Regions from separate parts of the Cupriavidus sp. CuC1 genome, predicted to be linked through region 4. Evidence: predicted binding sites of a transcription regulator. Region 4 holds the regulator's gene; each other region holds the start of a gene.

Region 1 (7,296 bases), on a different contig from region 4:
CGTACGCGCCGATCATCAGGAATTCGCCGTGCGCCATGTTGATGACGCCGATCAGGCCGTAAGTGATAGCCAGCCCCAGCGCGGCGAGCAGCAGCACGCTGCCCAGGCTCAGGCCGGCGAAGAGGTTGCCGATCAGCTCGGCGCGGCGCTGGTCGCCGCGCAGGGCATCGAGCGCCTGCTGCGCGGCGCCGCGCAGTTCGGCGTCAGGCTCGCGATAGTTGCCGGCGGCATCTTTTTCCAGCAACGGCTGCAGTTTCTGGCGGCTCTGCGGATTGCTGTCGCGCCCGAGGATGCGGATGGCTTCGAGGCGATCGTCGCGGTTGCCATCGGCCAGCACGATATTGGCCCAGATCACATCGAGCTTCGCGCGCAGCCCGGCATCGGCCTCGGCCTTGCGCGCGGCTTCGACCACCGGGCGCGAAGCGCTGCCCGGCTGGTCCAGCAGCGTATTGACGGCCTGCGTGCGCACCGCCGCGTCGGGCGATTGCAGCAGCGTGCTGCTGGCGGCACTGTCCACCATCGCGCGCAGGCTGTTGTTCAGGGTGAGCGCTTCGAGCACGTCGGGCTTGACCGTGACCGGCTTGCCGCTGATCGCATCCACCAGCTTGTCTGCGTCCTGGCGCACCATGCCGACGCCGGGCGCGTATTGCAGCGTATCGTCCTGCAACGCCTTGAGAATGGGGCCGGCCTGCGCCACCGGTGCCTTGGTCAGCGCGGTGATCGCGGCGGTCTTGGCATCGAAGTCGTCTTCGGCCAACGGCTTCAGGTCGGCCTGCGTCAGCGCCGCGGCCCACAGCGGGCACGCGGCCAGCAGGAGCAGCGCGGCCAGCATGGCGCGCAACCGTGAAGCGAGAGAGATCGATAAGGGTCGGTGCATAAGGTTTGCAGAGTCGTGCGCGACGAAGCACGCGCGTCACCTTGATCGGCGTGATGATTTTCCGCCCACCGCGCCGAAGCGGCGGACAGCATGGGAAGCGGCAAAGACACTGCCAGGCTCCCTCCCCTCCCGCACCAGCCACGAGGCAAGAGAGAGGAAGAGAGCGCTGAGCGAGAGCCCTTGCTTACATCACCTTGTCCGGCTTGCCTTCGTTACCGGCGATGAACGGGCTCCACGGCTGCGCACGCACGGCCTTCGGGGTCTTCCACACCACCGTGAACTGGCCATCGCCCTTGACCTCGCCGATCATCACCGGCTTGTACAGGTGATGGTTCTCGCCCATGGTCAGGGTGAAGCCGTCCGGGGCCTTGAAGGTCTGGCCGTACATGGCGGCGCGGACCTTGTCGGTGTCGGTGGTGCCGGCCTTCTTCACGGCTTGCGCCCACATATGGATGCCCACGTAGGTGGCTTCCATCGGGTCGTTGGTCACGCGCTTGTCGCCGCCCGGCAGGTTGTTGGCCTTGACCCACGCCGCCCATTGCTTCTTGAAGGCTTCGTTTTCCGGGTTCTTGACTGACATGAAGTAGTTCCATGCGGCCAGGTGGCCCACCAGCGGCTTGGTGTCGATGCCGCGCAGTTCTTCCTCGCCCACCGAGAACGCCACCACCGGCACGTCCTTGGCCTTCAGGCCGGCGTTACCCAGCTCCTTGTAGAAGGGCACGTTGGAGTCGCCGTTGATGGTGGAGATCACCGCGGTCTTGCCACCCTGCGAGAACTTCTTGATGTTGGCGACGATGGTCTGGTAGTCGCTGTGGCCGAACGGCGTGTAGACCTCTTCGATATCCTTGTCCGCCACGCCCTTGCTCTTCAGGAAGGCACGCAGGATCTTGTTGGTGGTGCGCGGGTAGACGTAGTCGGTGCCGAGCAGGAAGAAACGCTTGGCGCCGCCGCCTTCCTTGCTCATCAGGTATTCCACCGCGGGAATGGCCTGCTGGTTGGGCGCCGCGCCGGTGTAGAAGACGTTCTTGGACATCTCCTCGCCCTCGTACTGCACCGGATAGAACAGCAGCGAGTTCAGCTCTTCATAAACGGGCAGCACCGACTTGCGGGAAACCGAGGTCCAGCAGCCGAACGTGACGGCGACCTTGTCCTTGGTGATCAGCTGGCGCGCCTTCTCGGCAAACAGCGGCCAGTTGGAAGCGGGATCGACCACGACCGGCTCAAGCTTGCGGCCAAGCACGCCGCCGCTCTTGTTGATCTCGTCGATGGTCATCAGCGCCACGTCCTTGAGCGAAGTCTCGGAAATGGCCATGGTGCCGGACAGCGAATGCAGGATACCGATCTTGATCGGTTCCTTGGACTGCGCCATTACCAGCGGGCTCACGCCTGCCGTTGCAAACAAGGCCGCGGCGGCTACCGCCGACAGCTTCAGCATGTCACGTCTTTTCATTGCAGCTCCCAGATTGTCGTGTTGGATAAAGGAACAACGCACCCCGGGTACACCTTCTGCAACTAGCATGCCATGGCATACAAGCTTGTATACATGGCTGTGCACACGGCCTGGCGAGCCTTCAGCGGTCGCAATGCCGCACATCGCACCACGATAGTGCGCAAGCGTCACGCACCAAGCCTGTGCGCCGCCGCCGGCTGACTCAGATTGGGGCACATGGCGATGCGTATGTTGCGCCGTGACTTGCCCGAATCCGGAATCGGCTCTATGGTGGCCTCTCGATTGCGCGCCACGGCGTTGCCGGATGAGCCGCAACTACCAAGTAAAAGCACGACGGAGACAGCCCATTGAAAGCGTCAACGACGCCCGGCGCGGACCAGATCGTCATCATCGGCGCCGGCGTGGCCGGCATGTGCATGGGCATCCGGCTCAAGCAGGCCGGCATCGATGACTTTGTCATCCTGGAGAAGGCCGGCACGGTAGGCGGCACCTGGCGGGACAACACCTACCCGGGCTGCGGCTGCGACATCCCCTCCCATCTCTACAGCTTTTCGTTCGCGCCCAAGCCGGACTGGTCCAGCGCGTACTCGCCCCAGCCGGAGATACACCGCTACCTGCAGCATTGCGCCGAGCGCTTCGGGCTGCTCGGGCATATCCGCTTCGGCATCGAGGTCACCGAGGCACGCTACGACGAAGGCGCCTGCCTGTGGCAGGTGAGCACAGGTAACGGCGACACCATCGCCGCGCGCATCCTTGTCAGCGGCACCGGGCAGCTCAACCGTCCGCTGGCGCCGGACATCCCGGGGCTGGACAGCTTTGCCGGCGCGGCCTTCCATTGCGCGCGCTGGCGGCATGACGCCGACCTGCGCTGCAAGCAGGTCGCGGTGATCGGCAACGGTGCCAGCGCGCTGCAGTTCATTCCACGCATCGCGCCGGAAGCAGGCAAGCTGACGGTGTTCCAGCGCAGCGCCAACTGGGTGCTGCCGCGCAACGGCGAGGCCTATACCGCCGAGCAACAGGCGCGCTTCGGGCGTCACCCGTGGACGGCGCGGCTGCATCGCTGGCACCTCTACCTGCAGTGTGAGCTGCGCTTCGGGCGCATGCAACGGGACAGCGGGCGCAACCGGGAACTGGAAACGCTGGCGCGCCGCTACCTGGCGCACATGATTGCCGACCCCGCGCTGCGCGCCAAGCTCACGCCGGACTACCCGATCGGCTGCAAGCGCATCCTGATCTCCGACGATTTCTACCAAGCGCTCAAGCGGCCTAACGTCCAGGTCGAGACCACCCGCATCGCCCGCGTCGACGCCGACGCCGTGGTCACCGCCGACGGCGCCAGGCATCCGGCCGACGCCATCATCTTCGCCACCGGCTTCGACGCCCGCTCCTTCCTCGCGCCGATCCGCATCCACGGCCGCCATGGACGCACCCTGGCCGATCAGTGGCGCGAGGATCCCGAGGCCTATCTGGGCATGACGGCGCCGGGATTTCCCAACCTGTTCGTGCTGTACGGCCCCAATACCAACCTGGGCCACAACTCCATCATCTTCATGCTCGAGTGCCAGGCGCGCTATGTCCTGCAGTGCATCCAGGCCTGCCGCTCAGCACGCTTCGCCTCCATGGAAGTGCGCCCGGAGGTGGTGACGCGCTTCAACCGGGCATTGCAGGCGGCCATCGGCCAGACCGCGTGGGCCGGCTCGTGCAGCAGTTGGTACAAGTCGGCGAGCGGCAGGGTCATCAACAACTGGTCGAGCCATGCCACCGCCTATTGGTGGAAGACGCGCAAGCCGGACTGGGGGCACTTTGTGCTGCGCCACGCCGGCAAGCCGTCGTAGCGTTGCCCCGCCAGCGACGAGGGCCGCTACATCACGGGCTCGCAGTTCACCGTCGATGGCGGCATCACTGCCCAGTAAGCCTGCCGCGTCATTTCGCCAAACCAGCCCGCCAGGAGAAGCCTATGGAGTTCGCCATGCAACGTCTGGCCATCGCGTCGGAACCCATCCAGACCAGCCTGATCGAGGCCGGCACCGGCCGCCCCACCCTGCTTGTGCACGGCACCAGTTCCAGCGCGGAAACCAACTGGGCCGCGCTGCTGCCCGGGCTCGCGCAGCGCAGGCGCTGCCTGGCGCTGGACCTTGCCGGCTCCGGCGAAACCCGCGACGACGGCGGGCCGCTGACGCTCGATGCGCTGGTGGGACAGGTGCGCGCCTGCATGGCGCTTGCGGGCGATGCGCCCGTGGACCTGGTCGGCTATTCGCTTGGCGGGGTGGTGGCCGCCGCCGCGGCTGCGCTGATGCCGGAGCGCGTGCGGCGCCTGGTGGTGTTCGGCGCCTGGGCGCGCACCGATAGCCGCATGCGCCTGCTGTTTGCGCTGTGGCAGTCGCTGGCGCAGTCGGACCGCAAGCAACTGGCGCGCATGATCCTGCTCAACGGCGTATCGGAGCGCTTCATCGCGTGCATGGACGACGCCACCGTCGAGGGCATCCTGCGGCGTTTCGGCGCAGGCCTGGCGCCCGGCAGCGACCGCCAGGCCGCGCTCGACGCCACCATCGACATCACACCGCTGCTGGCGCGCATCCGCGCCGCCACGCTGGTGATCGGCATGCGCCACGACCAGATGGTGCCGCCGGCGCATTGCCGCGCGCTTGCCGAGGCGCTTGGCGACGCCAGCTACGCGGAGATCGACAGCGGGCACCTGGTGATGCTGGAGCAACCCGAGCGCCTGCTCGCACTGATCGAGCAGCACCTGGACTGAGCGATCACAAGGACAAGCGCACACCAAGCAGACACGTTGACCGATCCTGAGGCTGACCGATGAATACACTTCCGACCTACCAGCCACGCAGCGCCTGGGCCATGGCCTCGATGCTGACCTGGCTTTCGCTGATCAACTTCCTCGACAAGATCGTGCTTGGCATGGTCGCGGTGCCGCTGATGGCGGACCTGAAGCTTGCGCCGGCCGAGTTCGGCCTGATCGCCAGCAGCTTCTTCTGGCTGTTCTCGCTATCCACCGTGCTGGTCGGCTTTCTGTCCAATCGCGTGGCCACGCGCTGGCTGCTGCTGGCGATGGGCCTGTCGTGGGCCGTGCTGCAGGTCCCGCTGGCGCTGGCGGGATCGGCCACGACCATCCTGCTGTGCCGCATGCTGCTTGGCGCGGCCGAGGGGCCGGCCTTCCCGATCTCCGTGCATGCGCTATTCAAATGGTTTCCGGACCACAAGCGCAACCTGCCGGTGGCGATGATCAACCAGGGGGCCACCGTGGGCCTGCTGCTGGCGGGACTGCTGATCCCGCTGGTGACGATACGATGGGGCTGGCGCGCCAATTTCATGATCCTGGCCGGCATTGGCATGGCGTGGAGCGCGATGTGGCTCTGCGTGGGGCGCGAGGGACCGCTGGCGCAGGCAAGCGCGCCACGCGCCGGCACCGCGGCCACGCCCGTGCGCCTGCCCTATCGCCGCATCTTCCGCGACCCGACCGTGCTGGCCTGCCTGGCCGTTGGCTTCTGCGCGTACTGGGCGCTGGCGCTGGGGCTGACCTGGCTGCCCGCCTACCTGGAAAAGGGCCTGGGCTTCGACCCGGTCACCACCGGGCGCTGGTATGCGGCCATCGTGGCCTCGGCCATGCCCGTCACGCTGATCCTTAGCTGGTTGTCGCAGCGCATGCTGCGCGCGGGCGCATCGTCGCGGCTCGCGCGTGGCGCGGTCATCTCGGTGGCCGCGCTGGCAGGCGGCGGCGTGTACCTGGCGATCGCGTCGATCACGCTGGCGCCGGTGCCCAAGACCTTGCTGATTGCCGTGGCGGCATGCCTGCCACCCGTGGCGTTCGCACTGACGCCAGCCATGCTCGCGCAGATCGTGCCGGAGGGCCAGCGCGGCAGCGTGTTGTCCATCCACACGGCGCTGACCACGCTGGCCGGCATCCTGGCACCGGCGGTGGTGGGGCAACTGGTGCAGCGCCATGGCATGAACGGGGGCTTCGAAGTGGGCTTCACGATCAACGCTTTGCTACTGCTGGCCAGCGGTGTGATTGGCCTGTGCTGGCTCAATCCCGAGCGTTCCGCAAAGGCGCTGGCGGCCTCGCCACAAGACATGGCGGCCGCGCGCTCGCCGGCCTGAGCTGCGCCTAGCGGGACAGCCACCACCAGGCCGCGCCGGCTGCGGCGGCCTGGCCCGCAGCAACGATCAGGAACGGCTGCCACGACGCGTCGAACTGGTCCTGCAGCGCGTTGACGGCAGCCGTGCGCATAGCCGCCGGCGCGTCCTGCGCGGCCAGCCCGGCAAACGGCACCGCCGCGATCACCTTGTCCGAGAGATGCAGCGCCACGCGGCGCGCCAGCCGGGGCATGCGCTCGCTGTCCTCGAGAAAATCGCGCAAGCGGGCCGTCAATGCTTGCGGCTTGGCAAGCAGGCTGGCCAGGGCGCCGGGTTGCTGCGCTTGCAGCGAGTCGACGAAGCGCCCCAGCGTGGCGTCGTAGAAGCGCTCGCCATGCGCGTTCGCCAGCGTACCGAGCACACGGTCGAGCGCGCGCTGCTGGCCAACCACGAAATAAGCTATGGGAAAACCGATCAATAACACCGCCGCAGCCGCCGCGAGCGGCCAGCCCATGCCTGCGCTGCCCTTGGCCACCAGCGTGAATGCGATCAGGCTGAGGACCAGCCCGGCAATGCAGCAGCGCACGATCTCCCAGAGATAGAGCGAGCCCGCCTTGAGCATGGACTTGCCGAGATCGCCGAGATCGGTTGCGCTGCCGGGCATGTAGGTCACCTTGAAATGGCGCCCGCATGACCAGCGCCGATAAAGAAACGGCGCGGGCCGCCGCGCACCCTGGTGTGGCGGCGGCCCGCCTGCATTACGAGTAGCGGCGGCTGATGGATTCCGCCACGCATACCGGGCGCTCGCTGCCCTCGCGCTCCACCGTGACTTCCCAGTTGGACTGGGCGCCGACCAGCGCGGGCGCGTTCGGCAGCG
Region 2 (7,296 bases), on a different contig from region 4:
GTTGCTTGTCCAGGCAGCGCTGCAACACCGCCACCGGCCGCAGGCGGATATCGCTGTCGGGGAAGGCCTTGCAGGCGAGCACCAGCCCACTTCCCTCCTCCGCCTCAGACAGGCAGGCGCGGCTCATCTTGCCGGTGTGGTAGCGGCCGGCCTCGATGCGCACCTTGCAAACCCCGCAGCCACCGCCCCGGCAGCCTGCGGGAATGCCGCGCTTGCCCAGGGCTTCCATGGCGCGCAGCAGGTTCTGCTCCGGCGCGCAGGGGTAGCACTGGCCGCTTCCCGCGATCTCGACGGTATGCATGCCGCGCCCTCCATCAGATCTTGAACAGCGGACTGCGCGTGCTGTTCTGTGCGTCGCCGGCCGAGAGGAACTTCTCGGTGTGGATGTCCTCCTCGAACAGCCGGCCCTGCATCAACGTGCGGATGCAGGCTTCGATCATCGGCGGCGGGCCGCACAGGTAGGCCTTGTGGCCACGGAAGTCGGCGGTGGCACCGTTCGCATACAGACCGTGCAGCACGTCGTGCACGTAGCCGCGCGCGCCGTCCCAGCCGCTGTCCGCCGGCTCGGCGGACAAGGCCGGTACATAGCGGAAATTCGGATGCGCAGCGGCAAGTTCCCGGAATGCCTCGTCGTAGTACAGCTCCGTGCGGTTGCGCGCGCCCTGCACCAGGGTGATCGGCAAGGTCTCGCCTGCGGCCAGCATGTCCAGGATCATGGCGCGCGGGCTGGACAAGCCCGAGCCGCCGGCCAGGAACAGCATCGGCTTTTGCGCGGATTTGCGCACGAAGAAGCGGCCGTACGGCGCGGAGAAGCCGAGTTCGTCACCCACCGACAACCGATCGTGCAGGTAGCCGGTAGCCTGCCCGCCCTCCACCCGCCGCACATGCAACTCCACCAGGCCGTCGCCGGGACGGTTGGCCAGCGAGAACGCCCGCGGCTGGTCGCAGCCCGGCACGCGCAGGTTGAGGTACTGGCCGGCCTGGAAGGCAGCCGCGGCGCCACCCTTCACCCGCAGCCAGATGCCGCGGATGGTGGGCGTCAGCGCGCGGGTCTCCACCACCTCGGCGCAATAGTCGGCCAGCGGCAGGCCAAGCGAGTCGGCGTCCTCCTCGATGTCCGCCTCGATCACCATGTCGGACTGCGCGGTGGCGCAGCAAGCCAGGCACTGGCCGCCATCGCGCTCGAAGTCCATCAGCGCGAAGCTGGACGCATCGCCATGCTCGAATTCGCCGTCCACCACCTGCACCTTGCAGGTGGCGCACAGGCCGTGGCAGCAGGCGTGCGGCAGCCACACGCCGTTGCGCAGGCAGGCATCCAGCACGGTCTGGCCCGGTGCGATGGGGATGGTCTGCCCGATTGGTTCAATGGTCAGGGAATACATCTTGTGTCTCCTGCCTTAGCTGCAGCTGCCGCCAATGCCATCCAGCCCCGGCGTGCGGAAACGGATCACCGCCTTGTGGCCCAGGCCGTTCTCTTCCAGCGTGCGGTCAAGGTCCGGTTGCCAGGGCGCATTGCCGCGCAGCCATGCCACGCGGCTCCAGTCAATGCGGGCGAAGTCGGGGTGGTAGCCGTAGACGCCCGGCAGCACCTTCTCCACGACATCGCGCAGGGGCATCGCCGGCGGAAAGGGAAAGCAATGCGGCGCGCAGAACAGCAGGTGGCGGTCCCAGCCGATATAGAGCAGGCGGTTGCCGTGGAACACCGCTTCGCGGTCGGCGGGCTCGAACGCGTAGGGGCCAATGGATACGACGGACATGATGGTCTCCTTGTCTCTTATGTGCCGGCTGCTCAGGCAGCCGTGTCCGGCACGCCTTTCCAGGCATTCCAGTTCTTCTGGTCCTGCGAGCCCTCGAAATCGAGGTTGTCCGCGCCGGGGTTGATGCGGTACCACTTAAGTACGTCGTCCAGCGAGGCGCCGCCGCAATTGCCCTGGTAGATCTGGTGCACGGGCAGCCAGGCCTGGGCGTACTTCTGTGGCTCGCCGTCGAAGATGTCCTTGCAGCCGTCCGAGCAGAAGTGGAACTGCATGCCGTGGTAGCTGCTCTCGCGGTAGCAGATCTGGGTGGGGTCGTCCGGCTCCGAGAACACCATCGGGATCTGGCAGGTCTGGCACAGCATGGGCAGCGTGCTGTTATAGAAGCGTTCGCCTTCCTGCTGGCGCTCCAGCCAGTAATCGAGGCGCGGCTTGTAGTAGCGCGCGAAGGTGTCGGGATACTTCTGCGTCAGCCAGGCCATTTCGTCCTGCTTGGGCACCCAGGTGTGGAAGCCGGCCGCGGCGGCGTAGTTGTAGAAGGTACCCCAGGCCTCATGGGTGATGCGGTCCTTGGTCTTGGTGGCCACCTCGTGATACTTGGGCATGCGCAGGCCATAGCGCTCCAGGTCCTTGAACAACGCGCCGCCGGCCTGCTCGAAATACATCTCCCAGGCCTCGGCCCACGACATCACCCGCTTGGGCAGCATGTAGTCCATCATCATGCCGACCAGCGTAAGCAGGCGAAAGCCGCGCCAGAACCATTTGTCCAGCCACTTCTGCAGGATCGGGATATTGTCCGGATCCTGCTGGCACAGGAACTTCACCACCTCCAGGCCCAGCGTCATATGGCGCGATTCGTCGGACTGCGCGGAGAAGCCGAACGTCACCGTGGCCATGTCGCCGTTGTAAGCCGCGCCCGACATGAAGGGCATGAACAGCAGGTTGGTCAGCACGTACTCGAAGGAAAACGAGATCGCGGTGATGAACTCGAACGGCCCCGCGCTCATGGCGTCTTCAAAGTAGGACTTGGGCACGGACAGGTACCAGACCCGGTCATGCATATGCTGCCATTCACCGAAACCGTTGAAATACTTGTTGTAGACCGACAGCGTATGCATCTGGGTCTGGGCATGACGCAACTCGTCGATCGACTGCATCTGCGCCGCCACCCGCGCGCCGGCGCCGCGGAAGTGCCGGCCGAGGTGCGCATAGCCGCGGTGCGCCGCGTACTCCAGCGGGGTCACGCCGGTCAGGAACAGGCGCAGCGCGTTCAGGTAGCGCGGGTCCGAGACATTGAGGTGGCCGTTGTTCTGCACGAAGGAATCGATGATCGCGTACAGCTTTCGCTCCTTCTCCGACTGGTATTTCCAGTAGGCGTCCATGGTCATGCGGAACGGGTCTTCCCACTTGTCCCAGTCATGGATCTTGATGCCCTCGTACTTGTCGTAGGGAAAGACCTTGTCCATCGGCTCGTAGGTGGTTTCCCAGCCGAGGTCGCGCGTCATCGATGCGTACTTCTCGCGCAGGTTCAGCTTCTTGCGTGCGTCCATGATGTCTGTCTCCGTTGTCTTTCTTTGCGGCCCGTCTCAGGGCTTCAGGCGTTCCAGTGCAGGGTGAAGGCGTCGTCGTCTTCGTCGATGTTTCCCGACAGCGAAATCAGGTTCAGGTGGATCTCCTGCAGGTCCCAGTCGCGGCCGAGCTTGTCGGAGACCAGTTCGCGCAGGATGGTCAGGTGCCCCGGCGCATCGATCTTCACCATGGCGGGGAACTGCGACACCACGGCGTGCGGATTGGCCTCGGTAATGGCTTCGATGATGGGGCGCGTGTCGTCGTTGCTTTGCAGCGCGATGTAGACGTTGGCGGTCATGGCGGGCTCCTCAGGCGGCAAGGCCAAGCTTGTTGAGACGCACGTCGAACTGCTCCAGGCACAGCGCCACCACCTGTTCGCCGCCTCCGCCCAGCAAGGTATCGGCCACCGGCACCAGCGCCTCGGCCGCTTGCGCACGCGCGGCGCGGGCCCAGCCCGACAGCAGCATGCGATTGGCATCGGACTCCGCCGCGGAGGTGTGGATCACCGCGTCGACCCAGCGTGCGTGCTCCTCGCGCCAGTCGTTCATGAACTCGGTCAGCACCGCCAGCCCGGTGCCGCAGGCGCGCACGATGGCCGCGTCGGCATGCTGGTACACCAGCGGATACAGCAGCCCGTCGAGCACCAGGTTCTGGGTGACGAAGGTCTCGAACCAGTCCTCGATCACGAAGCTGCGCTCGACCAGGCGGCGCATCGGCTGCCACGCGGCGCTCTCCATCCAGGCCACCTTGGCGCGCTCCAGCGCCACGCCGGTATTGCCGTCGAGCAGCATGCCGATGCGCGACAGGTACTGGGCAATGCCAAGGCGGTCCATGGCGCAGTAGGTGCAGGCCTGGGTGATGGCCGTGCCCCAGCCATAGTCGGCGCAATAGAAGTTGTTCATGTTGGCGCCCCACTCCACATGGCGAAGCGGCAGCAGGCCGTCGGCCAGGCGGTCCTGCCATTCGGCCGGCAGCGCCTGCAGCAGGCCGCGTTTTTCCACGAAGGCAAAGCTCTTCTCGGTGGCGTCCTGCTGGCGGCCGCGCGCCGTCACGTAGGCGCCGTAGAAGTACTGGCGCGGGTCCTTGAGCGCATACCAGTCCGCCATCACGATCGCCGTGCGGCGCTTGTCGTAGATCTCGTATTGCGAGTCCCAGGTCGGGCGGTAGTGGAAATTGACTTCCGCCTGCACGTCGTAGGTTGCCTCCTGGTAGCGCGAGGCGGGCTTGTCGCCGAAGCGGCGCGCCACATGGCCGTAGGTCTGGCGCAGCGGCTGGATCTGCTGGGTCTTGATATCGACTTGCATCGCTTGGTCTCCTGGGTCTTGCTGTATTTTTATGTGGGGGTTTCCGTGCGCGGGCTGGCTGCGCTTCAGTCGTCCTGTTCGGGTGCCGGGATCTCCGGCGGCAGGAAGCGCACGTGGTTGACGCTGCAGAAGGCCTCGAACATCAACTCGGGCATGATCAGCTCGACATTGAGCTCGGGGTCCGCCACGCTGAACGCGAACTGCACAAAGCCCTCGGGCGTGCGGCCGTCAATGCGGACGAACCGGGGCGAGGCTTCAAACAAGGGGACCGACTGGTTGATCATGGCGCTGCTCCTTCGCTTGGCGGGTATGGCCTCTATTGCGAAGAGCGTGCCAGCAAGCGCAAACGACGGCGGCACAAGGCGCGCGGGAAATCCAGGAACGTTGGCCCGAGCGTTAACCCGAAGCCATGCGGGCGCCGCCGCTGCTTCAATTGATCAAGCCGGCCGTGGCGCTTAATCAAATGATCAAGTGCCGCGCCGGGCGGTGGTTTGCGGGTAGCGTGCGCAGGCACGCGGCGGCTTGCGCGCTGCAACAGCAAAGCGCTGGACGGCGTTGCGGGAGTCAATGAAGAGCGGGGCTGGCGCATGCATGCGGCGCAACATGCGGCGCCGGTCACCTGCCGACGCGCCGATTAGCACTTCATCAAATGATCAAGCGGCTGAATCGGGGCGGCGCAAATGAAAAACGGCGCGCCAGAAGGCGCGCCGCCAGACTGCTGACAAAGCCGGATCTGCGTGGTCGTGCTCCCCTCTCCCGCGTGCGGGAGAGGGGCTGGGGGAGAGGGCGGGCGCTTGTTACGCCGTCGCGCTGTAAAAAACCAAGGGCTTCGTTTTAAGTGGCTCCTAGCTAAGCCACCCCTCTCCCCGGCCCTCTCCCCCTGAGGGGAGAGGGAGAGACAGCCGTCGTCATGGCGCGCGGCCTTGGCCTGTTCGGCGGCTTCGGCTAATGCTTCCGGTTTGTCAGCGGTCTGACAGCGCGACCCGGGTCTTCCAGCGATACGCAAGCTGAGGCCGCGTAATGCCAAGCAAGCGCGCCGCCTGGCTCATATTGCCGTTGGCGCGCTGCATCGCCGCTTCCATCAGCACGGTCTCCACATCGCCCAGGGCCAGCTGCTGCTCGGCCATATGATCGAGCAGCCCATGCACCGCCGCCTCACGCAGTTCCGGCAAGGTGCCTTTGACGCCAAGGCGTGGCGCGGTGTCCATGGCCGGCGGCGCGCTGGTCGGCAGGAACAGGTGGTCCGCGCAGATCTGGCCGCCGTTGCTGGCCAGGATCACGCCGCGCTCGATCACGTTCTCCAGCTCACGCACATTGCCCGGCCAGTCATAGCGGCGCAGCTCGGCCAGCGCGCGGTCGGTGATGCCGAGGATCTTCTTGCCGTGGCGCGCGCCGTAGCGGGCGACGAAACGCTCCACCAGCAAGCGGATATCGTCAAGCCGCTCGCGCAGCGGCGGAATGGTGACGGGGTAGACGTTGAGCCGGTAATACAGGTCCTTGCGGAAGGTGCCCTGCTTCACGGCCTCGGCCAGGTCCACGTTGGTGGCGGCCACCAGCCGCACATCCACCTTGCGCGGCTCGGTGCCGCCCACGCGCTCCACCTCGCCCTCCTGCAGCACGCGCAGCAGCTTGGACTGCGCCGACGCCGACAACTCGCCCAGCTCATCCAGGAACAGGGTGCCGCCATGCGCCCGCTCGAAGCGGCCCGGGCGCGACTGGTGCGCGCCCGTGAACGCGCCCTTCTCCACGCCGAACAGCTCGGCCTCGATCAGCTCATCGGGAATCGCCGCGCAGTTGACCGCGATGAATGGCTTGTCGGACCGGGCGCTCACGCCGTGCAACGCTTGCGCGAAGCGCTCCTTGCCAACGCCCGTCTCGCCCAGCAACAGCACCGTGACATTGCTTCCGGCGGCGCGTTGCAGCAGGCCCCAGGCAGCGCGGAACTCGGGCGAGCTGCCCACCAGGTCGGCTGGCTTGTCGGTGCTGCGCTGCAGGGCGCGCAGGTGCTCGACCTCGCTTTGCAATTCCAGGATGGTTTCGATCACCGGGTCGGGCTGGTAGAGCGCCAGCACCTCGGCGCCGTCCTCCCACGCCTCCAGCGGCTTGCCGATGATGCGGCAGTGATCATGGCCGCAGGCAATGCACTCCACCTCGCGGTAAAGGATGGTGCGGCCCATCAAGGCAGAGGTGTAGCCGGTGGCGTAGCCGATCTGCATCCAGCAGGCAGGCGCGTCCACGATGCCGAACAACTGGCGGTGCACGTCGCCCTCGAAGGAGTCCGCCCACAGGAATTCGCCGTCGTAGATGCCGGCTTTGATGTCGATGTCCACCTTGACCGGCGTCACCCGCACCACGCCTTCGATGGTGTGCAGGCAGGGCCCGATCTCGAGCAGGCCAAAGTCGCTGTCGCCCGGGCGCAGCTTCTTGGCCAGCTCCGCATCGCGCATGCCGGAATGAAAGCCCATGCGCATGAACAAGCCACGCGCGCGCTCCATGCCTAGGGTATCCACCAATTCCTTGCGCAAGGCACCCAGCGCTGCGGTATGGATCAGGATCATGCGCTGCTCGCCCAGCCAGATGGAACCCTCCTCCATGGCAAAGCGCAGGCGCCGCGCGAGATGGGCCAGGCCGTCGCGCATGGTGGCCGAAAACTTGTCGGTTGAACTGCT
Region 3 (7,296 bases), on a different contig from region 4:
CGTCAACACGCCCAGGGCCTTCGCTCCGGCAGCGGAGAAGCTGATCGAGGCCACGAGGAAGACGGGCCGCCAAGTGACTTCCTATGTCCTGATGATGGTGATCGCAGACGAGACCGACGAGGCCGCCCGGGCCAAGTGGGAGCACTACAAGGCCGGTGCCGACCACGAGGCAATTGCCTGGCTTGGGCAGCAGGGCGCAGTCGACACCAAATCCGGCGCCGACACCAATGTGCGCCAGATGGCCGACCCGACCTCGGCCGTCAATATCAACATGGGCACGCTGGTGGGCTCCTACGAGAACGTCGCCCGCATGCTCGACGAAGTCGCCGAGGTGCCGGGCACCGAAGGCGTGTTGCTGACCTTCGACCATTTTGTGGAAGGCGTGCAGGCCTTCGGCGAGCGCGTCCAGCCCCTGATGAAGAGCCGCGCCCACGTGGACAGCCCCGTCCCCTCGCTGGTTCAGTCCAAGCGCCAGGCCGCATGACGGCAAGGAGGATCGCCATGACGACGCCGAAGAACACCACCCTCACCTCGTCCACGCCCGTCGGTGCGCCCGGTGCGCCCGGCACCCCCGCGCCGATGGTGCTGCCGGCACGCCCCGAGCCTGTGGCCTTGCTCGCTGCCAACACCGCCCTGATAGTCGTCGATATGCAGAACGCCTATGCCTCGGCCCAGGGCTACCTGGATCTGGCTGGCTTCGACATCTCGGGTGCGCAGGCCGCTACAGCCAACATCGCGCGCGCCATCGCCGCGGCGCGTGCCGCAGGGATCCTGGTCGTGTTCCTGCAGAACGGCTGGGATGCGAACTACGTGGAAGCTGGCGGGCCCGGTTCGCCAAACTGGTACAAGTCCAACGCGCTCAAGACGATGCGTAGCAAGCCCGAATTGCAGGGCAAGTTCCTCGCAAAGGGCGGCTGGGACTACGCGCTGGTCGATGCACTGGTGCCACACCCTGGCGACATCGTAGTGCCCAAGACGCGCTACAGCGGCTTCTTCAACTGCATGCTAGACAGCACGCTGCGCTCACGTGGTATCCGCAACCTGGTCTTCACCGGCATCGCGACCAACGTGTGCGTCGAATCCACGTTGCGCGACGGCTTTCACCTGGAGTACTTCGGCGTGGTACTGGAGGACGCCACGCACCAGGCCGGTCCGGACTATATCCAGAAGGCGGCGATCTACAACATCGAGACCTTCTTCGGTTGGGTCTCCAACGTGGACGACTTCTGCCGCACTGTGGCACCCGAAGCCGCCGTACAACCCACACAACTCGTGCCGGCCGAGCCGGCCATCGCCTGATCTTCAAAAAGAGGAGCACACCATGCCCATGCAAGCCATCATCCCGCCGGGTACCGGCACCCCCATCGCTCCCTTCGTTCCCGGCACGCTCGCCGACGGCGTGCTCTACGTCTCGGGCACGTTGCCCTTCGACAAGGACAACAACGTGGTCCACGTGGGCGACGCCGCCGCGCAGACGCGCCACGTACTCACCATCATCAAGGGCGTGGTGGAGGCCGCCGGGGGCACGATGGACGACGTGACATTCAACATGATCATGCTCAAGGACTGGGCCGATTACGCCAAGATCAACGCAGTCTATGCCGAGTTCTTCCCTGGCACCAAGCCCGCACGCTACTGCATCCAATGCGGGCTGGTGAAACCCGACGCGCTGGTGGAGATCGCCTCCATTGCCCACGTAGGCAAGGGGGCCTGACGCGATGACCTTGACCTACGATCTGCACGGCCCGGTAGACGCCTGCGAGACAGTGCTCCTCTCCTCCGGCCTGGGCGGCTCTGCCGGCTTCTGGCAGCCGCAGATCCCGGCGCTGGTGGAAGCGGGCTACCGCGTGATCGCCTACGACCAGCACGGCACGGGCCGTAGCCCCGGCACGCTACCCCTGCCCTACACCATCACCCACATGGCGCAGGACGTGGCCGAGATCCTGGATGCCACTGGCACCGCACGCTGCCATCTCGCCGGCCATGCACTGGGGGGCTTGGTGGGCCTGCAACTAGCGCTGGATGCGCCGGACCGGATCGCAAGCCTTATCCTGGTCAACGCCTGGTCGAAACCCAATCCGCATTCGGCGCGCTGTTTCGACGCGCGGCTGGCGCTGCTGGGGGCCTGCGGTCCGCGCGCCTACGTGGAAGCGCAACCCATCTTCTTGTACCCCGCCGCCTGGTGCGCCGCGCACGCGGAGCGCGTGCAGGCCGAGGTGGAGCATGCCTTCTCCCACTTCCCGGGCGAAGCCACCATGCGCGCGCGCATCGGCGCCCTGCGTGCCTTCGACGTAGATGCCCGCTTGTCCGAGATTGCCGTGCCTACACTGGTGGCGGCTGCCGCCGACGACACACTGGTGCCCTGGACTTGCTCCCGGCGCCTGGCCGACGGCCTGCCAAACGCCACGCTGGACTGCGTGCCGCATGGCGGCCATGCGCACAGTGTCACCGAGGCCGAACCCTTCAACCGCAGCTTGCTGAGCTTTCTGGCCGGCGTCACAACCCGCAATGAGATTGCCGCATGAGTACCCACCTGGACGATATCGCGCTGGGAACGCTGTTCTCCGAAGCCCGCAGCCACAACGGCTGGACCGCGGAGCCCGTGAGCGACGCGCTGTTGCAGCAAATCTACATGCTTGCGCGCATGGGCCCCACCTCGGCCAACTGCTCGCCCGGGCGTTTCATCTTCGTGCGCACGCCCGAGGGCAAGCAGCGCCTGGCGCCCGCGTTGTCCAAGGGCAACCTGGAGAAGACCCTGAGCGCGCCCGTGACCGTGATCTCGGCCTGGGACACGGCCTTCTACGACAAGCTGCCTGTCTTGTTCCCGCATGCGGATGCAAAGAGCTGGTTCACCGGCAGCCCCGCGGCGGCGCACGAGACGGCCTTTCGCAACGGCACGCTGCAAGCGGCCTACCTGATCCTGGCGGCCCGCGCGCTGGGACTCGACGCGGGGCCGATGTCGGGCTTTGACCAAGCGAAAGTGAATGCCGAGTTCTTCGGCGGTACCACATGGACCGCCAATTTCCTGATCAACCTCGGCCATGGCGACGCCTCGAAGGTGTTCGGGCGCCTGCCGCGGCTCGACTTTACCGACGCCTGCGCGCTGGCCTGATGCGCCCCCCTTCACCGGAGCCTAACCATGCTGAATACCACTACCCCTGAGGCCACGTCCACAGCGATAGCGCCATCGTCCGCGCTACCCAAGAGCGACTACCGCGACGCGATGGCGCGCCTGGGCGCGGCAGTCAACATCATTACCACCGATGGTCCCGGTGGACGCGCGGGCTTCACCGCCTCGGCCGTCTGCAGCGTCACCGACGATCCGCCCACGCTGCTGGTTTGCCTTAACCGCGCGGCCTCTGTGTACCCCGCCTTCCTGGCCAACGGCGTGCTCTGCGTGAACGCGCTCGGCGCCGGCCAGCAGGCACTCTCCAGCCTGTTCGGCGGCAAGACACCGATGCACGAGCGCTTCGCGGCTGGCCGATGGGGCCGCAAGCTGACGGGGGCGCCGGTGTTCGAGGGCGCGGCAGTGTCGTTCGACTGCCGCGTGGTGCGGAGCACCAGCGTGGGCACGCACGAGGTACTGTTCTGTGAGGTCATCGCCCTCACCGCGCACACCGACGCGCACGGTCTCATGTACTTCGGGCGCCAGTACCACGACTTGCGCTCGAATGCGCACTGAATATCCGCGGCAATGCATCGCGGGACGGATGCTGCATCAGGGCAGCGACGCCTGCGCACGTACCGCGATGCCCTCCAGCACGATCCGCTGCACGTTCTCCACCGTCTGCTCGAAGAATGCCGGGTCTTCCAGCGTGCGCCCGGTGATGGCCTGCACCTGCACCGCGAAGTCGGCGTAGTGCTGGGTGGTGGCCCATAGCGCGAATACCAAGTGGTGCGGCTCCACCGGCGCCAGACGGCCGGCGGCGACCCAAGCACTGATCACCTCGGCTTTGCGCTCCACCTGGTCGCGCAACTCGCGCGCCAGTTCGTCACGCATCAGCGGCGCACCCTGGACCATCTCCAGGCAGAACAGGCGTGAGGCATCGGGCTGGTCGCGCGAGATCACGAGCTTGCGCCGGATGTAGTCGGCGATAGCCTCGCGCGGGTCCTGCTCGACACTGAAACTGCGCAGCGGCTCCAGCCACAAAGCTAGCAAGTCGCGCAGCACCGAGACGTAGAGGTCCTCCTTGTTGGCGAAGTAATACAGCAGGTTGCTCTTGGACACGTCGGCGCGCGCCGCGACCTGGTCGAGCGAGGTGCCATGCAGCCCGAAGCGTGAGAACAGCCCCAGCGCCGCACCGAGGATGGCAGCGCGCTTGTCCTCGATCTGCCGCCACCGCCGGCTACCCGCCGCCGCCTGGCGCACGCCGGACACGGAGCTCTTGGCTGCGGCCTTCGCCACTACCGATGTTGTGGTTTTTCGCGCTGTCTTACGCGCCGTCTTGCGCTGCGCGATGGCCTTGTCCTTCTTGGTCTCTGGTGGCATGTACTGCTATTCCCTGGCGTTGCTAATGGTGTATTGAAGCACACCATGCACGAACCGTGCGCGGTGTGACAACCCGGAAAGCATGCCACAGGACGTGGCATCGGGCGCACCACCACGACTCAGTCGAAATGACCACCGTGGTGCCTCATATGTTGTGGCTCTCGAAAATGCACCGATGGGGCGCGTCTGGATGCCGCGCTATGCCGCTCTCATGACGCTCACACACGGCACCCATAGGAATTTGTCCAAATGGTCCAACTTGGCACGGACGTTGCGTATCCGCTGGCGTCGCGTGCCTGCCGACGCCGCCCTCCCAGGAAACGGCTCCTTGCCCGCTACGCATATCACCCTCGACCACCGAGCGCCTGCTGGCGCCGTCCTTCCCGGGAGAAATTCGATGTCCCCAACGAGTGTCGGTGTTCCCATCATCGATCTGCAACCTTACTTCTCCGACACGCCGGAGGGCAAAGCCGCCGTTGCGCGCGCGATGGACGAGGCCTGCAGCAGCATCGGATTCCTTGTCATCACGCAGCACCAGATCCCGCAGGACCTGATCGACCGCGTGTCGCGCGTCTCGCAGGAATTCTTCGAGCTGCCGCTATCCGACAAGCGCAAGGCCGACCGGCCCAGCCCCGACACAGTGCGAGGCTACAGCGCGGTGACAGAAGAGAGCCTTGCCTATTCCCTGGAGGAGGCCGCGCCCGGCGACTTGAAGGAGTCCTTTTCTACCGGCCCCGCGAACGTGCCTGACGATGCGTACCACCGCGGCCCCGCGGCCGGCCCGCACTTCGCGCCCAACGTTTGGCCCGCGCTGCCAGGTATGCGCGAGACCTACGCTGAGTACTTCGCGGCGATGAGCGATCTGTCATGTTCGCTCATGCGTATCTTCGCGCTGGCGCTGGAGATGGAAGAGCACTACTTCGACGACAAGATCGATAAGCACATCAGCATGTTTCGCGCGCTGAGCTACCCGCCACAGGAAGAGCCCCCTCTGCCTGGGCAGCTGCGTGCCGGCGCGCACACCGACTACGGCAGCCTGACCATCGTGCTGCCCGACAGTCCGGGCCTGCAAGTAGCCTCCGGCGGAGGATGGATCGACGTGCCGCACGTACCCGGCGCCTTCGTGGTGAACCTGGGCGATCTGATGATGCGGTGGACCAACGACCGGTGGGTTTCCACGCTGCACCGTGTAGTGAACCCGCAGTTGGACAACATGCAGAGCAATACGCGGCGGCAGTCGCTGGTCTTCTTCCACCAGCCCAACTACGACGCCATGATCACTTGCCTGCCGGGCTGCACGGCACCGGGCGAGACGCCCCTCTACGCGCCGATCACCTCGGGCGACCACCTGACGTCCAAGTTCGTCAAGCAGACGACCTTCGGTGGTACCAAGATTGCGGCCTGATCGGGAGACATCGATGGCGCAACTCTCCTACGTCAACGTCTTTGCCAAGGACGTGGTCGCGCTCAGCGGCTTCTACCAGCGTGTCTTTGGCTTCCCCGAGATCGAGGCGATCCGCTCTCCCATCTTCCGCGGCCTCGACACGGGCAAGAGCAGCCTCGGCTTCAACGCACATGATGCCTATGTGCTGCTGCAGCTCGGTAAAGGCGCGGACGACGTGTGCGGCGACAGCTTCCTCCTCAACATCGACGTGGAGTCCAAGGCTGAGGTAGACCGCATGGTACCGGTGGCGCTGGAGGCCGGCGCCATGCTGTTGAAGGCTCCCTACGAAACCTACTACCACTGGTACCAGGCTGTACTTCGCGACCCCGAAGGCAACGTTTTCCGCATCAACTACATGATGGACAGGCATGCATAGACGTACCGCACGCCCTTCCCATTACAGGTCGTTTTTTTCTTTTCTCCCAACACAGAGGTTCAAGATGAAATTGACGCGATCGATCGCCGGCTTGTTTGCCGGATTGGCCCTGCTAGGCACCGCCCTGCACGCCCAGGCAGAGGCGCCGGGCTTTACCTTGAAGAGCAAGCCCAAGATCGCCATGATCTACTTCGGCCCGAAGAACGATGGCGGCTGGACCCAGGCCTTCGACGAGGCGCGCGCGAAGGTCGAGGCGGCGCTGGGCCAGAAGATCCAGTTCGTGGAAAGCGTGCCGGAGGACGCATCGGCCATCAAGCCCGCCGCCGAGCGCTTCATCCAGCGCGGTGCCAACATCGTCATCGGCACCGCCTTCGGCTATTCCGATGCCTTCAAGGAGTTGGCTGCCAAGTATCCCGACGTGGCCTTCCTCAATGCCTCGGGCACGACGAACGGGCCCAACCTCGAATCATTCTACGGCCGCACCTATGAAAGCCAGTACTTGTGCGGCATGGCCGCCGGTGCTGCCTCCAAGAGCGGCAAGCTCGGCTTCGTCGCGGCCAACCCCTTCGGCGTGGTGAACTGGACGGTCAACGCCTTTGCGCTTGGTGCACAGAAGACGAATCCCAACGCCACGGTCACGGTAATCTACACCGGCGCCTGGAACGATCCGGTAAAGGAACGCGCTGCCGCCATGGCACTGATCGACCAGGGCGCCGACGTGATCGGCCAGCATGTCGACACGCCCACGCCGCAGCTGGTCGCGCAGGAGCGCGGCGTTTACGGCACCGGCCATCACCGTGACTTGCGCGCCTTCGCACCGAAGGCCACGCTGTGCTCCTCCGTCTGGGTATGGGACAAGTTCCTGATCCCCGAACTCAAAAAGATCGAGGCCGGCAACTGGAAGCCCGAGCCCCATGGTGCCTTCATCGCTATGAAGGATGGCGGCACAGACGTTGCCGGCTTCGGTGCGGCCGTGTCCAAGGACAA
Region 4 (7,296 bases):
CCTGCTGGCTGTTCTTGGCGGGTGCGGCCGCGGGCTTGTTGGACAGGCAATTGCTCATGAAGGCCTTGCGCTCGTCGCCCTTCTTGCCGGTGGCCTGCGTGTTGCAAGCCTTCATCTTGTCCTGCTGGGTGTTAGGGGCCGCCGGTGCCGCAGGTGCAGCGGCCGGAGCATTCTGGGCGAAGGCGCCGGTGGCAAAAAGCGGGGCTACCAGCACGCACATCGCGATCAATTTTTTCATGCTTGCTCTCCTGGCTGTGGAAAACTTCATGGCTGCTGGCCTGTCGGCTCGGCAACTCGGGGCTGGGCCCAATGCCCATTACTGCACAAAACGGCCTATGCCCCGATGACGTTGACGATCGAAGCGCGGCCGGATGTAAGCAATTGAAAACAGCCCCTTTGCGGGGCTGCCAGACCTAGAGTAGCCGACCCTGGCCCCGCGATGCGACATCGGCCTGCATCGCGGCGCGCTGGCGGTCCATGAAGTCGCGCAGCGTGTCGATGCCGCGCAGGCGCAGGATGGTGTTGCGCACGGCGGCCTCGACCAGCACGGCGAGATTTCGGCCGGCCGCCACCTGGATCTTGACCATGTGGATGGGCAGGCCGAGCACGTCGAGATACTGGGAATCGAGCGGCAGGCGCTCGAATTCGCCGTCGTTGCGGCGTACCAGCTGCACCACCAGCTTCAGCTTCATCTTGCGGCGTACCGCGGTCTCGCCAAAGATGGTCTTGATGTCGAGCAGGCCCAGGCCGCGCACTTCCAGCAGGTTCTGCAGCAGCGGCGGGCACCGGCCCTCGATGAAGTCCGGCCCGAGGCGCACGAAATCCACGGCATCGTCTGCCACCAGCCCATGTCCGCGCGAGATCAGTTCCAGGCCGAGCTCGCTCTTGCCCAGGCCGGATTCGCCCATCACCAGCACGCCCATGCCGAGGATGTCGAGGAACACGCCGTGCATGGTCACGCGCGGCGCGGAAATGCGGGACAGGTAGAGGCGCAGGTGATCGATCACCGCCGCGGAAGACACCGGCGTGGTGAACAGCGGGGTGGACGAGCGCGTGCAGCGCAGTTCCAGGTCGGGCGGCGGCTCCATGCCGTCGGCGATCACCAGGAACGGCGGCTCCAACAGGATCAGCTCGCCCATCTGGCGCTTGCGCATCTCGTCGTCGAGGCGCTGGTAATACGTGATTTCGGGCTTGCCCAGCACCTGGATCCGGTTCGGGTGGATCAGGTTCAAGTGGCCGACGAGATCGGCCGCCGACGTGGCTTCACGCGCAAACTCGACATCGAAGGCCCGGTCCGCGCCTTCCAGTCCTGCTACCCAGGAGAGTTTGATATCGGCTGCGTTGTCGTCGAAGATCGACTGCGAGGTGACGCCAGTGAGTTCCATTCGGGTGCTTTCAGGGACGGGCTTTCAGTGGCGGATCAAGGGTGCCATTGCGTCAGCAACTGGTGCACGTCGTCGGGGGTGGGCAGGGTAGCCAGTCCTTCGCGCATCTCGCGGTCGGACAGCAACTGGGCGATCTCGGAGAGAATTTCCAGATGCTGCTGGGTGGCCTGTTCGGGCACCAGCAGGAAGATCAGCAGCGCTACCGGCTTACCGTCGGGCGACTCGAAGGGGATCGGCTCGGCCAGGCGCATGAAGGCGGCCAGCGGCTGCTTCAGTCCCTTGATGCGGCCGTGGGGGATCGCAACCCCGGCGCCAAGGCCGGTGGACCCCAGCGACTCGCGGGCGAACAGGTTGTCGGTCACGGTCGCGCGCGCAACGCCATGGTTGTTCTCGAAGAGGAGCCCGGCCTGTTCGAACACGCGCTTCTTGCTGGTGACGCTGACGTCGAGGTTGATGTTGCCGGGTGGCAGCAATTTAGCCAAACGATTCATGTGGAATGCGCAGGGTTTTCTAGAAAGCAGGCCCGGGGCAAGGAGGCGTCCCGCCGGGCGGAAAGAAGATAAAAACCAAGGCCCGATGTTTCCACCGGGTGTCCCCATGCCGGTGTCGGGCGTCTGGCCATTATAGAGCAGGCCCGCTGCCGCTTTGTGCATTGCAATAGCCGAGGCGCTGAAGCGGTGCCGCATGCACGGAAATGGCCAGGCAAATCAACTATGTATGGCACAGCATACACCGGTACATATGCGTTGCGGAATCCCCTGCGTGGCCCGAAGGGGGGAGGCTGGAACGAAAAAGCCGCGCTGGGCGCGGCTTGATTCCGTTTTCAATGGACTGACACCGACGGCCCGGTATGTGGGCCGCCAGGCACGGTCATTGCTGCATCTGGGATGCGGCCATCTGGTACTTGACCGCTTCACGGTCGTGGCTTTGCACGCGATCCTTGTGGCGAATCACCTGCCGGTCGAGCTTGTCGACCAATGCGTCGATAGCGGCATACAGGTCTTCATGATGCGCTTCGACAAAGATGTCCTTGCCCTTGAGATGTAGATTGATTTCCGCGTACTGCCGCCGGTCCTTTTCTTTTGTATTGTCGACAGAGAGCAGCACACTTACGCCAATGACTTGATCGAAATGCCTGACGATACGCTCCAGTTTCGTTTCCACGTACTCACGCAGAGGGGGCGTGATGTCCAAGTGGTGTCCACTGATCTTGAAGTTCATAGCGTTTCTCCTTCTGAAAGAGCTGCATCAGGCAGGCGATGCAGCTCGGCTACAAAGTCTTACGGAGATTGACCGCGGGAATCTTGAGCGCTTCGCGGTATTTGGCAACGGTACGCCGTGCTACCACAAAGCCTTGCTCGCCGAGCAATTCGGCAATCCGGCTGTCGGACAAGGGGTTCCTAGCGTCTTCGGCTCCTATCAATTGCTTGATCAACGCACGGATTGCCGTTGATGAGGCCGCGCCGCCGGTTTCTGTGGATACGTGAGAGCCGAAAAAATACTTCAGCTCGAAAGTCCCCATCGGCGTTGCCATGTACTTATTGGTAGTCACCCGAGAGATGGTGGACTCGTGTAAACCCAGTGTATCGGCAATCTCCCGCAAAACCAAGGGGCGCATCGCAATTTCACCGTGGGTGAAGAAGTTCTTTTGACGTTCGACAATGGCTTGTGCGACGCGCAATATCGTGTCGAACCTCTGCTGGATATTCTTGATCAACCAGCGTGCTTCCTGCAGCTTTTGCTGCAGTCCCGCCGCGCCGGCATCGCCTTTTGCACCGCGCAAAATCTGCGCGTACATGTCGTTGATACGTAGCCGCGGCATCACATCCGGGTTGAGATGGGCGATCCATCCGCCGCTCAACTTTCGAACGAAAACATCGGGTACCACGAAGTCGGCTTCCGGCCGGCTGTAGGCATGGCCGGGATAGGGCGCGAGCGAGCGGATCAGTTCATGCGCCGCCTTGAGTTCCGGCTCGTCCACTTGCAGGGCTTTTTTCAGGCGCGTGTAATCGCGCACCGCCAGCAGCTCCAGGTGATTGGTGACGATGCTCAGCGCCAGTTCGCGCTGCGGATGCTTGAGCCTGCGCAGTTGCAGCGCCAGGCACTCGGCTGCGTTGCGCGCCCCGACGCCCGGTGGATCGAAGCTCTGCAGCAGCGTAAGCACGGCCTGGATCTCGTCGACCTCGAACTCGAGCTCCTCCGGCAGCTCGCTGCAGATTTCCTCGAGCGTGGCGCTCAGGTAGCCGTCATCGTCCAGGGATTCGACCAGGAAGATGGCCAGCCCTTTGTCGCGCAGGGAAATCTTGAGCGGCGCCAGCTGCTCCATGAGGTGTTCGCGCAGCGTGGGCTCGGCGTCGCGCAGCTGCATCGGTGTTTTTTCGTCGTCTTCGCCTTGCGGGCGGCGGGCGAAATCGTCCAGGCTCCAGTCGTTGCCGTAATCCTCGTTGCTGTCGGAATAGCTGTCGTCGGCTTCGGGGGCGCCATCGGGGCGGTTTTCGCTGGTGCCCTGGCCATCGGCGGGCGCTGGCGCGGGCGCGCTCTGGAGGTTCACCGAGCCGTCCGAGGACACGCGCAACGGGCTGTCGAGCCAGTCGTTCTCGCGCTCGAGCAAGGGGTTCTCGGTCAGCGCCTGTTCCACTTCCTGCTGCAGTTCAAGCGTGGACAGTTGCAGCAGCCGGATCGACTGCTGGAGTTGCGGCGTAAGCGCGAGATGCTGCGAGAGGCGGAGCTGTAGCGACGGTTTCATGCGACCTATTTTATGCCCAACTTCCGTACTGGTGGAACGGAAATTGCTATCGCTGGCGTCGCATGATCGTTTGAAGGATGAAAGGCGACACCGAAGCCGCCCGGGGGGCCGATGCGCGGCAGGCGCCGCGCGCGCCTTTACATGCGGAAGTTCTCGCCCAGGTAGACCTTGCGCACCGACTCGTTGGCGATGATGTCTTCAGGCTGGCCGGACGCCAGCACCGCGCCCTCGCTGATGATGTAGGCGTGGTCGCAGATGCCCAGCGTCTCGCGTACGTTGTGGTCGGTGATCAGCACGCCGATATTGCGCGCCTTGAGGAAGCTGACGATGCGCTGGATTTCGCCGACCGCGATCGGGTCGACGCCGGCGAAGGGCTCGTCAAGCAGGATGAAACGCGGCGCGGAGGCCAGCGCGCGGGCGATTTCCACGCGGCGGCGCTCGCCGCCGGACAGCGACAGCGCCGGGTTGTCGCGCAGGTGGGCAATCTGCAGGTCATCCAGCAGGGTGTCCAGCCGGCGCTCGATCTCGGCCTTGCCCAGGGGCTTGCCATCGTTGAGCTGCAGTTCCAGCACCGCGCGGATATTTTCCCGCACATTGAGCTTGCGGAACACCGAGGCTTCCTGCGGCAGGTAGGACAGGCCCATGCGTGCCCGCTCATGGATGGCCAGGCCGCTGATGTGCTTGTCGTCGAGCACGATATCGCCCTCGTCCAGCGCCACCAGCCCCACGATCATGTAGAACGACGTGGTCTTGCCCGCGCCGTTGGGGCCGAGCAACCCGACCACTTCGCCGCTCTTCACGTCGAGGGACACATCCTTGACCACAGTGCGCGAGCCGTAGCGCTTCTTCAGGTGGCGCACGACCAGCGTGCTGCTGTCCTTCAGGGTGGCGGGCTGGGACGGTGCGGTCTGGGTAGCGGTCATGAAGGTCAAGGCAGAATCCGTGGATTGGGGGCGTGGCGGCGTCAGGTCAGGGGTTGACGGGGGCAGGTGCCGGCTTGAGCGGCAGCGGGTTGGCTGCGGCGCCGCTGGCGGGCTGCTCCTGGCGCGGCGACAGCACGGCGCGCACGCGGCCGGACGGGCTGCCCGCGGTCGCGTTCTCGGCGCCGCCGCTGGCCGTATAGAACTCGTTGCGGCTGTCATAGGTGATCACCGCGCCACGGATCTCGTCGACCAGCTTGGCGCCGGCCAGGCGGGCCATGCGGGCGCGCCCGATCAGCTTGGACAGCTCCTGCTTGCCGTCATATTCGATGCGGTCGCCCCAGCCGTCGATGTACTCGTCGACGTTGTCGCGCTTCTGGCGGATATAGGCTTGCTTGCCGCCCTTGGAGGTCGCGACCGCGTACTGGTAGCCCTCGGGATCGGTACGGACTTCGGCCGCGTCGGATTTCAGCACCATGGTGCCCTTGGTCAGCACCACGTTGCCGGTCAGTACATAAACCTGCTTGACGTCGTCGTAGCTGGCATTGTCGGCCTCCAGGACCAGCGGCTTTTCGCGGTCGGCTTTTTCGGCGCTGGCGGGCGCGGACAACGCGAGGCCCAGGACGGCTGCCAGCGTCAGCAAAGCGGCCGTGCTGCGGCGGCGACAGGACGAAGTCGTCAGGAATGGATTCATGTTGGCGTGATGGCGGTTGACGCGGGCGGCTGGAGCCCGCGGGCGGCTTCAGGGCTACTTCGCGGGACTTGCCGGCGGCGGCACCGTAATGATGGTGCCGCGTACGTTACCCAGCAATTGTACTTCGCGAGTGACATTGTTAAAGATCAGGCCGTTGGCGGTCATCACCGACGGGCCGCGGGTCAGCTTGACAGCCTTGTCGGTCTTGACGATGTCATCGTTGACCAGCACCTGGAAATACTCCGAGGCGGCCGTCATCTTCGGATCCTTGGCGGGGTCGGTGCCCTGGGCGCGCACGATGAAGCCATTGCCGAACAGGTCGATGACCGAGCCTTCCGCGTTCATCGTGCCGCGATCGGAGTGGCCAGTGACGGGCGGGCGGTCGATTTCGTAGGAGCGCATGGCTGGGCGCGTCACCTCGTAGGTCTGGTCGTCCTCGAAGTGGATCATCTTGTCGCCGGTAAAGCGCAGCTTGGTGTTCCCGTCCTCGGCAAGCTCGGTCGCGGAAAAACGGATCATGTAGTAATCCGGCTCATGTTTCTTGCCGACCGGCCCGGTGTCCGCTTCCTTCGGGGAGTTGACCTGCACCAGCCAGAAGGTGCTGCCCGCCACCAGCGCCATCAGCAGCAGGGGCAGCGCTCGCATGGCAAGCCGGCTCAGGGAGGACAGGATTTCCCGCATAGGCATGGGCTGGCCTCAGATGACCTTGGCGCGGGTCAGGTCGTGGATGTGGAGCGCGCCGACCAGGCGCCGCTCTGCGTCGACCACCAGCATCTGGTTGACACGATTCGCCTCCATCACCTGCACGGCTTCCACGGCCAGCTGGTCCGGCCCGACGGTATGCGGCGTGCGGTGCATGACCTCGCTGATGGGTACGGTCTTCCAGTCGCGCGGGGTTTCGAGCAGGCGGCGCAGGTCGCCGTCCGTGAAGACGCCGATCAGGCGGTCGTCCGGGTCAACCACCGCGGTCATGGCCATGCCCTTGCGGGTAATTTCCATCAGGGCTTGTGCCAGCGGCGTGCTCTCGCGCACCTTGGGCACCGCGTTTCCGCTGCGCATGACGTCGCGCACGTGGGTCAGCAGCTTGCGCCCGAGCGCGCCGCCTGGATGCGAGCGGGCAAAATCTTCCTCGCCGAAGCCGCGGGCATCCAGCACGGCCACCGCGAGCGCGTCGCCCATCGCCAGTGCGGCGGTGGTGCTGGCGGTCGGGGCCAGGTTGAGCGGGCAGGCTTCTTTTTCCACGCCGGCATTGAGGTGCGCATCGGCCAGCTTGGCCAGCGTGGAGGCGGGGTTCCCGGTCACGGAGATCAGCTTGGCGCCGATGCGCTTGACGATCGGGACGATCGAAAGCAACTCGGCGGTCTCTCCGGAATTGGAAAAGGCGATCAGCACATCGTCGCGCGTGACCATGCCCAGGTCGCCGTGGCTGGCCTCGGCGGGATGCACGAAAAACGCGGGGGTGCCGGTCGAGGCCAGCGTGGCCGCGACCTTGCGGCCAATGTGGCCGGACTTGCCTATGCCGGACACGACCACGCGTCCGCTGCAATTGAG

Evidence for each region. Region 4 encodes sigma-54, which starts transcription at its own class of promoters, with help from an activator protein. Its sites were predicted from a motif close to TGGCANGNAANCTGCTTT; they were not measured.
Region 1: a site for sigma-54 is predicted at 2,383-2,400, ahead of urtA (urea ABC transporter substrate-binding protein). Genes of this name have one in related genera too.
Region 2: a site for sigma-54 is predicted at 4,946-4,963, ahead of ACGLHR_RS30805 (phenol hydroxylase subunit). Genes of this name have one in related genera too.
Region 3: a site for sigma-54 is predicted at 4,750-4,767, ahead of ACGLHR_RS32405 (isopenicillin N synthase family dioxygenase). Genes of this name have one in related genera too.

Annotation. Positions count from the first base shown of each region.
Region 1 covers NZ_JBIUHC010000078.1:37,016-44,311, forward strand. The annotation lists gene urtB (urea ABC transporter permease subunit UrtB) at 1-877, opposite strand, end outside; gene urtA (urea ABC transporter substrate-binding protein) at 1,062-2,327, opposite strand; gene ACGLHR_RS29185 (flavin-containing monooxygenase) at 2,675-4,162, shown strand; gene ACGLHR_RS29190 (alpha/beta fold hydrolase) at 4,297-5,082, shown strand; gene ACGLHR_RS29195 (MFS transporter) at 5,142-6,443, shown strand; gene ACGLHR_RS29200 (hypothetical protein) at 6,451-7,083, opposite strand; gene ACGLHR_RS29205 (MaoC family dehydratase) at 7,178-7,296, opposite strand, start outside.
Region 2 covers NZ_JBIUHC010000086.1:20,890-28,185, reverse strand. The annotation lists gene ACGLHR_RS30835 (2Fe-2S iron-sulfur cluster binding domain-containing protein) at 1-301, opposite strand, end outside; gene ACGLHR_RS30830 (NADH:ubiquinone reductase (Na(+)-transporting) subunit F) at 315-1,382, opposite strand; gene ACGLHR_RS30825 (phenol hydroxylase subunit P4) at 1,398-1,757, opposite strand; gene ACGLHR_RS30820 (aromatic/alkene/methane monooxygenase hydroxylase/oxygenase subunit alpha) at 1,790-3,304, opposite strand; gene ACGLHR_RS30815 (MmoB/DmpM family protein) at 3,349-3,621, opposite strand; gene ACGLHR_RS30810 (aromatic/alkene monooxygenase hydroxylase subunit beta) at 3,632-4,627, opposite strand; gene ACGLHR_RS30805 (phenol hydroxylase subunit) at 4,693-4,911, opposite strand; gene poxR (phenol degradation transcriptional regulator PoxR) at 5,590-7,296, opposite strand, start outside.
Region 3 covers NZ_JBIUHC010000094.1:11,996-19,291, reverse strand. The annotation lists gene rutA (pyrimidine utilization protein A) at 1-484, shown strand, start outside; gene rutB (pyrimidine utilization protein B) at 502-1,299, shown strand; gene rutC (pyrimidine utilization protein C) at 1,322-1,714, shown strand; gene rutD (pyrimidine utilization protein D) at 1,719-2,525, shown strand; gene ACGLHR_RS32420 (malonic semialdehyde reductase) at 2,522-3,112, shown strand; gene rutF (NADH-dependent FMN reductase RutF) at 3,140-3,682, shown strand; gene rutR (HTH-type transcriptional regulator RutR) at 3,719-4,489, opposite strand; gene ACGLHR_RS32405 (isopenicillin N synthase family dioxygenase) at 4,887-5,894, shown strand; gene ACGLHR_RS32400 (VOC family protein) at 5,908-6,309, shown strand; gene ACGLHR_RS32395 (BMP family ABC transporter substrate-binding protein) at 6,374-7,296, shown strand, end outside.
Region 4 covers NZ_JBIUHC010000222.1:1,959-9,254, forward strand. The annotation lists gene ACGLHR_RS47220 (PsiF family protein) at 1-238, opposite strand, end outside; gene hprK (HPr(Ser) kinase/phosphatase) at 414-1,385, opposite strand; gene ptsN (PTS IIA-like nitrogen regulatory protein PtsN) at 1,421-1,876, opposite strand; gene hpf (ribosome hibernation-promoting factor, HPF/YfiA family) at 2,256-2,606, opposite strand; gene ACGLHR_RS47240 (RNA polymerase factor sigma-54) at 2,656-4,131, opposite strand; gene lptB (LPS export ABC transporter ATP-binding protein) at 4,269-5,054, opposite strand; gene lptA (lipopolysaccharide transport periplasmic protein LptA) at 5,101-5,745, opposite strand; gene lptC (LPS export ABC transporter periplasmic protein LptC) at 5,800-6,426, opposite strand; gene ACGLHR_RS47260 (KpsF/GutQ family sugar-phosphate isomerase) at 6,442-7,296, opposite strand, start outside.